3 regions of the Streptomyces sp. 5K101 genome follow, and region 3 is predicted to be linked to each of the others. Evidence: predicted binding sites of a transcription regulator. Region 3 holds the regulator's gene; each other region holds the start of a gene.
The links. The regulator HrcA, encoded in region 3, represses chaperone genes, less so after heat shock. The targets are predictions, from matches to a motif close to TTNGCACTCNGNNNNNCNGAGTGCNAA.

Region 1: groES (co-chaperone GroES) is a predicted target of HrcA. The motif match lies at 1,508-1,534, and genes of this name have one in related genera.
Region 2: groL (chaperonin GroEL) is a predicted target of HrcA. The motif match lies at 1,624-1,650, and genes of this name have one in related genera.

Annotation. Positions count from the first base shown of each region.
Region 1 covers NZ_JBKFFO010000010.1:193,626-196,899, reverse strand. Annotated here, with positions in the region: gene groL (chaperonin GroEL) at 1-934, opposite strand, end outside; gene groES (co-chaperone GroES) at 1,052-1,360, opposite strand; gene ACLB9X_RS20875 (polysaccharide deacetylase family protein) at 1,678-2,622, opposite strand; gene ACLB9X_RS20870 (THUMP-like domain-containing protein) at 2,713-3,274, shown strand, end outside.
Region 2 covers NZ_JBKFFO010000006.1:143,537-146,810, reverse strand. Annotated here, with positions in the region: gene groL (chaperonin GroEL) at 1-1,469, opposite strand, end outside; gene ACLB9X_RS14230 (cold-shock protein) at 1,808-2,011, opposite strand; gene ACLB9X_RS14225 (MoaD/ThiS family protein) at 2,418-2,693, opposite strand; gene thrC (threonine synthase) at 2,690-3,274, opposite strand, start outside.
Region 3 covers NZ_JBKFFO010000009.1:130,338-133,611, forward strand. Annotated here, with positions in the region: gene ACLB9X_RS18945 (DUF3097 domain-containing protein) at 1-407, opposite strand, end outside; gene ACLB9X_RS18950 (MBL fold metallo-hydrolase) at 434-1,156, opposite strand; gene hrcA (heat-inducible transcriptional repressor HrcA) at 1,320-2,336, shown strand; gene dnaJ (molecular chaperone DnaJ) at 2,337-3,274, shown strand, end outside.

The DNA.
Region 1 (3,274 bases), on a different contig from region 3:
CCTGGTCGAGCTTGAGGCCGACCTCCTCGGCGATGACGGTGGCACCGGTGAGGGTGGCCATGTCGCCGAGCATCGCCTTGCGGCGGTCGCCGAAGCCGGGGGCCTTGACGGCCACCGCGTTGAAGGTGCCGCGGATCTTGTTCACGACCAGGGTCGACAGGGCCTCGCCCTCGACGTCCTCGGCGATGATCAGCAGCGGCTTGGAGCCACCCGCCTGGATGACCTTCTCCAGCAGCGGGAGCAGGTCCTGGATGGAGGAGATCTTGCCCTGGTGGATCAGGATGTACGGGTCGTCGAGGACGGCCTCCATGCGCTCCTGGTCGGTCACCATGTACGGGGACAGGTAGCCCTTGTCGAAGGCCATGCCCTCGGTGAAGTCGAGCTCCAGGCCGAAGGTGTTGGACTCCTCGACGGTGATGACACCGTCCTTGCCGACCTTGTCCATCGCCTCGGCGATGAGCTCGCCGACCTGCTGGTCCTGCGCGGAGAGCGCGGCCACGGCGGCGATGTCGGTCTTGTCCTCGATCGGGCGGGCGGTCGCGAGGAGCTCCTCGGACACGGCCTGGACCGCGGCGTCGATGCCCTTCTTCAGGGCGGCCGGGGAGGCGCCGGCGGCGACGTTGCGCAGACCCTCGCGGACCAGGGCCTGGGCCAGCACGGTGGCGGTGGTCGTACCGTCACCCGCGATGTCGTTGGTCTTGGTCGCCACCTCCTTCACGAGCTGGGCGCCCAGGTTCTCGTACGGGTCCTCGACCTCGACCTCGCGGGCGATGGTGACACCGTCGTTGGTGATGGTCGGCGCGCCGAACTTCTTGTCGATGACGACGTTGCGGCCGCGGGGGCCGATCGTCACCTTGACCGTGTCGGCAAGCTTGTTGACGCCGCGCTCGAGGGCGCGACGGGCGTCCTCGTCGAACTTCAGGATCTTCGCCATGGGAGCGATTCAGCCCTCTCGGAAATCGTGTTCAAAAGAACCGCGCCCCTCGCCGCCCGGCGTCAGCGGGGTGGCCAGGGGCGCAGCTCAAAGCAAATCTGCCGGGTGAAGCAGGGATTACTTCTCGACGATCGCGAGCACGTCGCGGGCCGAGAGGACGAGGTACTCCTCGCCGCTGTACTTCACTTCGGTGCCGCCGTACTTGCTGTACAGCACCACGTCGCCGACGTTCACGTCGAGCGGAAGGCGCTCGCCGTTCTCGAAGCGGCCCGGGCCCACGGCCAGGACGACGCCCTCCTGGGGCTTCTCCTTGGCGGTGTCCGGGATAACCAGGCCAGAAGCCGTGGTCTGCTCGGCGTCGAGCGGCTGGACCACAATGCGGTCCTCGAGCGGCTTGATGGCAACCTTGGAGCTGGTGGTCGTCACGATCCGACCTCCCCCTTCGGAGATCTCACGGGGTTAACTGATCTGAGGTGGCGACCAGGTGGATCCGTCGTCGCGGGTGCCGGACCTGCCCGTCGCTGTGTTGGCACTCTCCGGTGGGGAGTGCCAGGAGCGAGACTATGACTGCGATTAGCACTCGGTCAAGCGGAGTGCCAATGCAGCGCCGCGTGGCGGCCTGAACCCGTCGCGGTTGTGCCGCCCGCGGCGGGCGATGTCGTCGGCACTGCCGTACGTCTCGGGCGTTCCGGAAGGTCCTCGGCGGGCGGGTGGCGCACCGGCGAGGGGCCGGTGCGCGCGGCTCACACGTAGTCCTCCAGCTTCGCCACGGCGTAGCCCTTTTCGGTCACGGTCCGCATGACCCGCCGGATCATGTCCGCCATCGAGCCCTTCCATTCCCCGCGGCCCCGGAAGTGGGTGAGGATGATGTCGCCGGGGTGCAGATCCCGGTCCCACTCGCGCCACTCCATGCGGTCGGGGAACGCCTCGGACGCCCACAGCGGCACGGCCTCGATCCCACAGGACTTCGCGGCGCGCAGCGTGTCCCTGTTGTAGCTCCCGTACGGCGGGCGGAACAGCCGCGGGCGCGTGCCGTACCGTTTCGCCAGCCTGTCCTGTTGGCCGCAGATCTCCCGCTTCTGGCCGGAGTACGAAAGGCCCGGCAGGTAAGGGTGGTTGAGGGTGTGGTTGTGCAGCGCGACGCCGCGGTCCCGCATCTTCTCGAAGTAGTCGTAGTCGTCGTCGATCACGTAGTCGCTGAGGAAGGCGCTGTACGGGATCTTCAGGTCGGACATCATCCGCAGCAGCTCGGGGTCCTTCTCCGCGCCGTCGTCGATCGTCAGGAAGACGATCTTCTCCTTGGTGGGGACGGTGGTGAAGACCGGCGGCAGCTCGTCGCCGCCCTTGACCTCGAAGCCCTCGCGGGTGGTGATCTCCGGCTTGTCGTCCGGCGGCGGGGGCGCGGGGAGCGGGGTCTCCTCCAGGCCCCACTTCTTCGCCGCCGCGGCCCGGGCGGCCTGGGCCTGTTTCACCTTTTTGGCGTACGCGGACAGGGCGCCGGCCGGTCCCACCGCCCGCTCCGGCGCCTTCGGGCCACCCTTGGCCTGCTCCCCCGCGGAAGGCGAGGGGCGGGCGTCCCGTCCGTCCCCGCCCGCACAGCCGGAGCCGGTGGCGGCGACGACGAGCGCGGCCAGCCCCAACGCGACCCGGTACGTTCTTACTTTTCCCTTTTGTCTTACCAGCTGCATGGCGTCGCATCCTGTCAGCGCGGTGCCCGCCCGCCCGGCCGACACCGCCTGCGTGCGCGGACCATCCCCCGGCTGGCCCACAATGGCCCGGTGAACGCCTCCGATCCGCTCGCCGCCTTCCAGGCCCTGCGCACCGAGGAGGGGGCCGCGCTGCTGGCGTCGCTCGCCTCCTACGACCCCGCCGACGAACTGGCGGTGGCCACCCGGCTGCGGCGCGAGCATCCGGCCGGGCTCGTCTCGGCGGCGCTCGGGCAGGCGCGGCTGCGGCAGCGCGCGGCGGCGAAGTTCGGTGCCGAGGACGCCGGACGGATGTTCTTCACCCCGAACGGCGTCGAGCAGTCCACCCGCCGGTCGGTCGCCGCCCACCGGGCCGAGCGCTTCGCCGCCCTCGGCGTGCGCAGCGTCGCCGACCTGTGCAGCGGGATCGGCGGCGACGCGCTCGCGCTCGCGCGGGCGGGCATCTCCGTCCTGGCCGTGGACCGCGACCCGCTGACGGCCGAGGCCGCGCGGGCCAACGCCGAGGCGCTCGGGGTCGCCGATCTCGTCGAGGTCCGCTGCGCGGACGTGACGGACATCGACACGTCCGCGTACGACGCCGTGTTCGTGGACCCGGCGCGACGCGGCGGCAGGGGCAGGATTTTCGACCCCGAGG
Region 2 (3,274 bases), on a different contig from region 3:
ATGCCCTCGGCGATCATGTCGACGTACTCGCCGGTCGCGGCGTTCAGACCGTGGCCGACGGCCAGGTTGCGCACCTTCTCGACGACGACGCCGCCCTCGAGACCACCGTTGACGGCGATCTGCTTCAGCGGGGCCTCCAGCGCGAGCTTCACGGCGTTGGCGCCGGTCGCCTCGTCGCCCTGGAGCTCGAGCTTCTCGAAGACCGAGGAAGCCTGGAGCAGCGCCACGCCACCACCGGCGACGATGCCCTCCTCGACGGCCGCCTTCGCGTTGCGGACGGCGTCCTCGATGCGGTGCTTGCGCTCCTTGAGCTCGACCTCGGTCGCGGCGCCGGCCTTGATGACGGCCACGCCGCCGGCCAGCTTCGCGAGGCGCTCCTGGAGCTTCTCGCGGTCGTAGTCCGAGTCGCTGCTCTCGATCTCGGCGCGGATCTGGTTGACGCGACCGGCGACCTGGTCGCTGTCACCGGCACCGTCGACGATCGTGGTCTCGTCCTTGGTGATGACGACCTTGCGGGCGCGGCCCAGCAGGTCCAGGCCGGCGTTCTCGAGCTTGAGGCCGACCTCCTCGGAGATGACCGTGCCGCCCGTGAGGATGGCGATGTCGTTCAGCATGGCCTTGCGGCGGTCGCCGAAGCCCGGGGCCTTGACGGCGACGGACTTGAAGGTGCCGCGGATCTTGTTCACGACGAGCGTGGACAGGGCCTCGCCCTCGACGTCCTCGGCGATGATCAGCAGCGGCTTGCCGGACTGCATGACCTTCTCCAGCAGCGGAAGGAGGTCCTTCACGTTGCCGACCTTGGAGTTGACGATCAGGATGTACGGGTCGTCGAGGGACGCCTCCATACGCTCCATGTCGGTGGCGAAGTACGCCGAGATGTAGCCCTTGTCGAAGCGCATGCCCTCGGTGAGCTCCAGCTCCAGACCGAAGGTCTGGGACTCCTCGACGGTGATGACGCCTTCCTTGCCGACCTTGTCCATGGCCTCGGCGATGAGCTCACCGATCTGGGTGTCGGCGGCGGAGATGGAGGCCGTGGAAGCGATCTGCTCCTTGGTCTCGACATCCTTCGCCTGCTCCAGCAGGGCGCCGGAGACGGCCTCGACGGCCTTCTCGATGCCGCGCTTGAGGGCCATCGGGTTGGCGCCGGCGGCCACGTTGCGCAGACCCTCGCGGACGAGCGCCTGGGCGAGAACGGTCGCGGTGGTCGTACCGTCACCGGCGACGTCGTCCGTCTTCTTGGCGACTTCCTTGACCAGCTCGGCGCCGATCTTCTCGTACGGGTCCTCGAGCTCGATCTCCTTGGCGATGGACACACCATCGTTGGTGATCGTGGGGGCGCCCCACTTCTTCTCGAGGACGACGTTGCGACCCTTGGGACCAAGGGTGACCTTGACGGCGTCGGCGAGCTGGTTCATCCCGCGCTCGAGACCGCGCCGTGCCTCCTCGTCGAACGCGATGATCTTGGCCATGTGAAGTGTCCTCCCGGACATGGGGGTCCCCCCGCGCGAAGCTGCGGGGGAGGATTGCCTTCGGATCGCATCCGGCGCCCGCGACGGACGGTCTGCGTGCCGCGTGGTTCCTTGCCCCACCCGGCCTGCGGACCTCACCGACCCGATCCAAGTTCTGTCACTCTCACTCGGAGAGTGCTAACGCCAATGATTAGCACTCGACCCCTGAGAGTGCAAGCGCCTGACGCTCACGGTGACCGCCGCGGCGCACGCACGAGGGGCCCGCATCCCCGTCTGTGGGATGCGGACCCCTCGTGGCGTGCGTGCGCCGGTGGCCGATCGCGTCTGGATCAGTCGGATCAGACGGCGAGCTTGACCATGTCGGCCTGCGGACCCTTCTGGCCCTGCGAGATCTCGAACTCGACTCGCTGACCCTCTTCGAGGGTGCGGTATCCGTCCATCTGGATCGCGCTGTAGTGGACGAAAACATCCGCACCACCGTCGACCGCGATGAAGCCGTACCCCTTCTCCGCGTTGAACCACTTGACGGTGCCCTGAGCCATGCCTAACTCCCCTATTACTGGCCCTTGCACAGGACCGCACTTCGCGGACCCGGGTCAGACCTCACCCCAGCAGGAGGGGTGTGCGCCGGAACGCGTCGACCGCGGCTGAATGTATCTGCCCAACTGCCCTCCGCAACAGGTCAATCGGACGAGAAATCTGGGCAGGGCCGATCGGCCGATCCATGCGAATTCATTGAATTCCGGGGCAAGTCGGGCCCGGCAAAGTGCGACTTTCGGCGCAATTCGATCGCTTACTTTGGCGCATTCTTGTGGAGCGGGAACGCATTGCCGGGCAGCCGGCGGAGGGGGCTTCCCAGACTCTACCGCGCTCAACCATGCAGAATTACCCCCTCCGCTTCTCTCGCGGAGGGGGCAATGCCGATAACGCGGGGTAACGCGGAGGGGATCAGCCGCCGGCGACGGCGGGGATGATCGACACGCCCGCACCGTCCGGCGTCGCCGTCTCGAGGCCCTGCTCGAAGCGGACGTCGTCGTCGTTCACGTACACGTTGACGAAGCGGCGCAGCTTGCCCTGGTCGTCCAGGACGCGGGCCGCGATGCCCGTGTGGTTCTTCTCCAGGTCCGCGATGACCTCGGCCAGAGTCGCGCCCTCTGCGGAAACCTCGGCCTGACCGCCCGTGTACGTGCGGAGGATGGTGGGGATACGGACGTTGACGCTCATGCGAGGCCAGCCTCTCGGAAAGAGTCCAGGTTGGGTCGGATGACAGCGGTCATACCCGTCGTGGGCGCCACCGCGTCGAGGGTCTTGAGGCCGTCACCCGTGTTGACGACGACCGTGGTGAGGGACGGGTCGATGACACCGGCCTCGATCAGCTTCTTCGCCACGCCGAGGGTCGTGCCGCCGGCGGTCTCCGTGAAGATGCCCTCCGTGCGGGCGAGCAGCTTGATCGCGTCCACGATCTGCCCGTCGGTGACGTCCTCGACCGCGCCGCCGGTGCGGCGGCAGATGTCCAGGACGTACGGGCCGTCGGCCGGGTTGCCGATCGCGAGGGACTTGGCGATGGTGTCGGGCTTCTGCGGCCTGACCACGTCGTGGCCCGCCTTGAAGGCGACGGACACCGGGGAGCAGCCCTCGGCCTGGGCGCCGAAGATCTTGTAGGGCTTGTCCTCGACCAGACCCAGCTTGATCAGCTCCTGCAGGCCCTTGTCGATCTTGGTGAGCTGGGAGCCGGAGGCGATCGGGATGACGATCTGGTCGGGCAGCCGCCAGCCGAGCTGCTCGCAGATCTCGTACGCGAGCGT
Region 3 (3,274 bases):
ACGACCACGCCCTCGATGCGCAGGTCGTCTCCCCACACCCGTTCCACGAGTTCGGCGTCGTGGCGGCCCTCCACGTAGATGCGGCCCGCGCGGGCGACCCGGGCGCGGGCGCCGGGGACCGCGACCGAGCCCGAGGCCGTACGCGTGGGGCGGGCCGGGGCCGGCGCGGACGGGCTGACCAGCGTGACCACCTTGCCCTCCAGCAGGAAGCCCCGCGGCTCCAGCGGGAAGACCCGGTGCTTGCCGAAGCGGTCCTCCAGCGTCACGGTCCCCGCCTCGCAGCGGATCACCGCACCGCAGAAGCCGGTCGCGACCTCCTCCACCACGAGGTCGGGTTCCGCGGGGACCTCCGGGACCGGTGCCGACCGCTTCCACGGAGGTGTCAGATCAGGGCTGTAGCTGCGCATGTCGGATGACGATACGACCGGCCGCCCTACGACACGCCGAAGCGCGCCGCCAGCTCGTCACGCTGCGTCCGCACGAACGCCGCGTCCACCGCCGCCCCGTGCCCCGGCACGTACAGCGCGTCCTCGCCGCCGAGCGCGAGCAGGCGGTCGAGCGCCGCGGGCCAGCGCGAAGTGATCGCGTCCGGGCCCGCCTGCGGCTCGCCCGACTCCTCCACCAGGTCGCCGCAGAAGACGACCTCCGGCTCGCCGGGCACGAACAGCGCCAGGTCGTGGCCCGAGTGGCCGGGGCCGACGTTGGCCAGCAGCACCCGGCGGCCGCCCAGGTCGAGCGTGCACTCCCCGCTCACCAGGTGGTGCGGCACCACCAGCAGATCGGCGGCCTCCGCCGCCGCGGCCGCCGGGACCCCGTGGCGCACGGCGTCGGCGCGGATCGCGTCGCGTTCGCGGCCTAGCAGCGTGTCCACACCGACGGCCCCGTAGATCTCCACACCGGCGAACGCGGCCGTGCCCAGCACGTGGTCGAAGTGCGGGTGACTCAGTGCGATGTACGTCACGCGGCGCCCGCCCGCCAGTGCCTGCGCCTGTGCGCGGAGCCCGGCGCCCTCGCGGATCGTCGAACCCGTGTCGTACAGCAGGACGTGTTCCTCGCCCAGCACCAGGCCGACCGTCGCGTCCCAGGTCGGCATCCTTCGCCGGCCGACTCCGGCGGCCAGCCGTTCCCACCCGAAGTCTTCCCAAGCGGCGTCCATACGGCGACGCTATCCGCATCGACCAGCACAGGTCTCGCGGTAGCGTGGTCGGCCGCCCTTGCTAGGGGCGTACCCCGCCGCCGTACACTGGCCGGGGAAAGCTGGCACTCGGGCGTATCGAGTGCCAGGACACACCGAGGACCGGCAGCTGGAGGTGCGCGCGATGCTCAGCGAACGCAGACTCGAAGTCCTGCGCGCCATCGTCCAGGACTACGTCGGCACCGAGGAGCCCGTCGGTTCCAAGGCGCTGACGGAGCGCCACAAGCTCGGTGTCTCCCCGGCCACCGTCCGCAACGACATGGCCGTGCTGGAGGACGAGGGCTACATCGCCCAGCCCCACACCAGCGCCGGCCGCATCCCCACGGACAAGGGCTACCGGCTGTTCGTCGACAGGCTGGCGGGTGTCAAGCCGCTGTCGTCCCCCGAGCGCCGGGCCATCCAGAACTTCCTGGACGGAGCCGTCGACCTCGACGACGTCGTGGGCCGCACGGTCCGTCTGCTCGCCCAGCTGACCCGGCAGGTCGCCGTCGTCCAGTACCCCTCGCTGACCCGCTCGACCGTCCGGCACGTGGAGCTGCTGTCGCTCGCTCCCGCCCGGCTGATGCTCGTGCTGATCACGGACACCGGCCGCGTCGAGCAGCGGATGGTCGACTGCCCCGCGCCGTTCGGCGAGACCTCGCTGGCCGACCTGCGGGCCCGGCTCAACAGCCGCGTCGTCGGCCGCCGTTTCGCGGACGTGCCGCAGCTGGTGCAGGACCTGCCGGAGTCGTTCGAGACGGAGGACCGCGGCACGGTCTCCACCGTGCTCGCGATCCTGCTGGAGACCCTGGTCGAGGAGACCGAGGAGCGGCTGGTGATCGGCGGCACCGCCAATCTCACCCGCTTCGGACACGACTTCCCCCTGACGATCAGGCCGGTGCTGGAGGCGCTGGAGGAGCACGTCGTGCTGCTCAAGCTGCTCGGCGAGGCCAAGGAATCGGGCGTGACCGTGCGGATCGGGCATGAGAATGCCCACGAGGGACTCAACTCCACGTCCGTCGTCTCGGTCGGCTACGGTTCGGGCGGCGAGGCAGTCGCCAAACTCGGCGTGGTCGGACCGACCCGCATGGACTACCCCGGAACGATGGGAGCGGTACGCGCAGTGGCACGTTACGTCGGACAGATCCTGGCGGAGTCGTAAGTGGCCACGGACTACTACGCCGTACTCGGCGTACGCCGCGACGCATCGCAGGACGAGATCAAGAAGGCGTTCCGCCGGCTCGCGCGTGAACTCCACCCGGACGTGAATCCGGACCCGAAGACGCAGGAGCGCTTCAAGGAGATCAACGCGGCGTACGAGGTGCTCTCGGACCCGCAGAAGAAGCAGGTCTACGACCTCGGCGGCGACCCTCTGTCCCAGGCCGGCGGCGGTGGCGCGAGCGGCTTCGGCGCGGGCGGCTTCGGGAACTTCTCCGACATCATGGACGCCTTCTTCGGCACGGCGTCGCAGCGCGGACCCCGTTCGCGTACGCGGCGCGGCCAGGACGCCATGATCCGCCTGGACGTCGAGCTCAACGAGGCGGCCTTCGGCACGACGAAGGACATCCAGGTCGACACGGCCGTGGTGTGCACGACGTGCTCCGGCGAGGGCGCGGCGCCCGGCACCTCCGCGCAGACCTGTGACATGTGCCGCGGCCGCGGTGAGGTCTCGCAGGTGACGCGGTCCTTCCTCGGCCAGGTCATGACGTCGCGTCCGTGCCCGCAGTGCCAGGGCTTCGGCACCGTCGTGCCGACCCCGTGCCCGGAGTGCGCGGGCGACGGTCGGATCCGGTCGCGCCGCACCCTCACGGTGAAGATCCCCGCGGGTGTCGACAACGGCACGCGCATCCAGCTCGCGGGCGAGGGCGAGGTCGGCCCGGGCGGCGGCCCGGCCGGTGACCTGTACGTCGAGATCCACGAGATCGCGCACCCGGTCTTCCAGCGGCGCGGCGACGACCTGCACTGCACCGTGACGATCCCCATGACGGCGGCGGCGCTGGGCACGAAGTGCCCGCTGGAGACGCTCGACGGCATGGAGGAGGTCGACATCCGGCCCGGCACGCAGTCCGGCCAGTCGATCCCGCTGCACGGGCGCGGCAT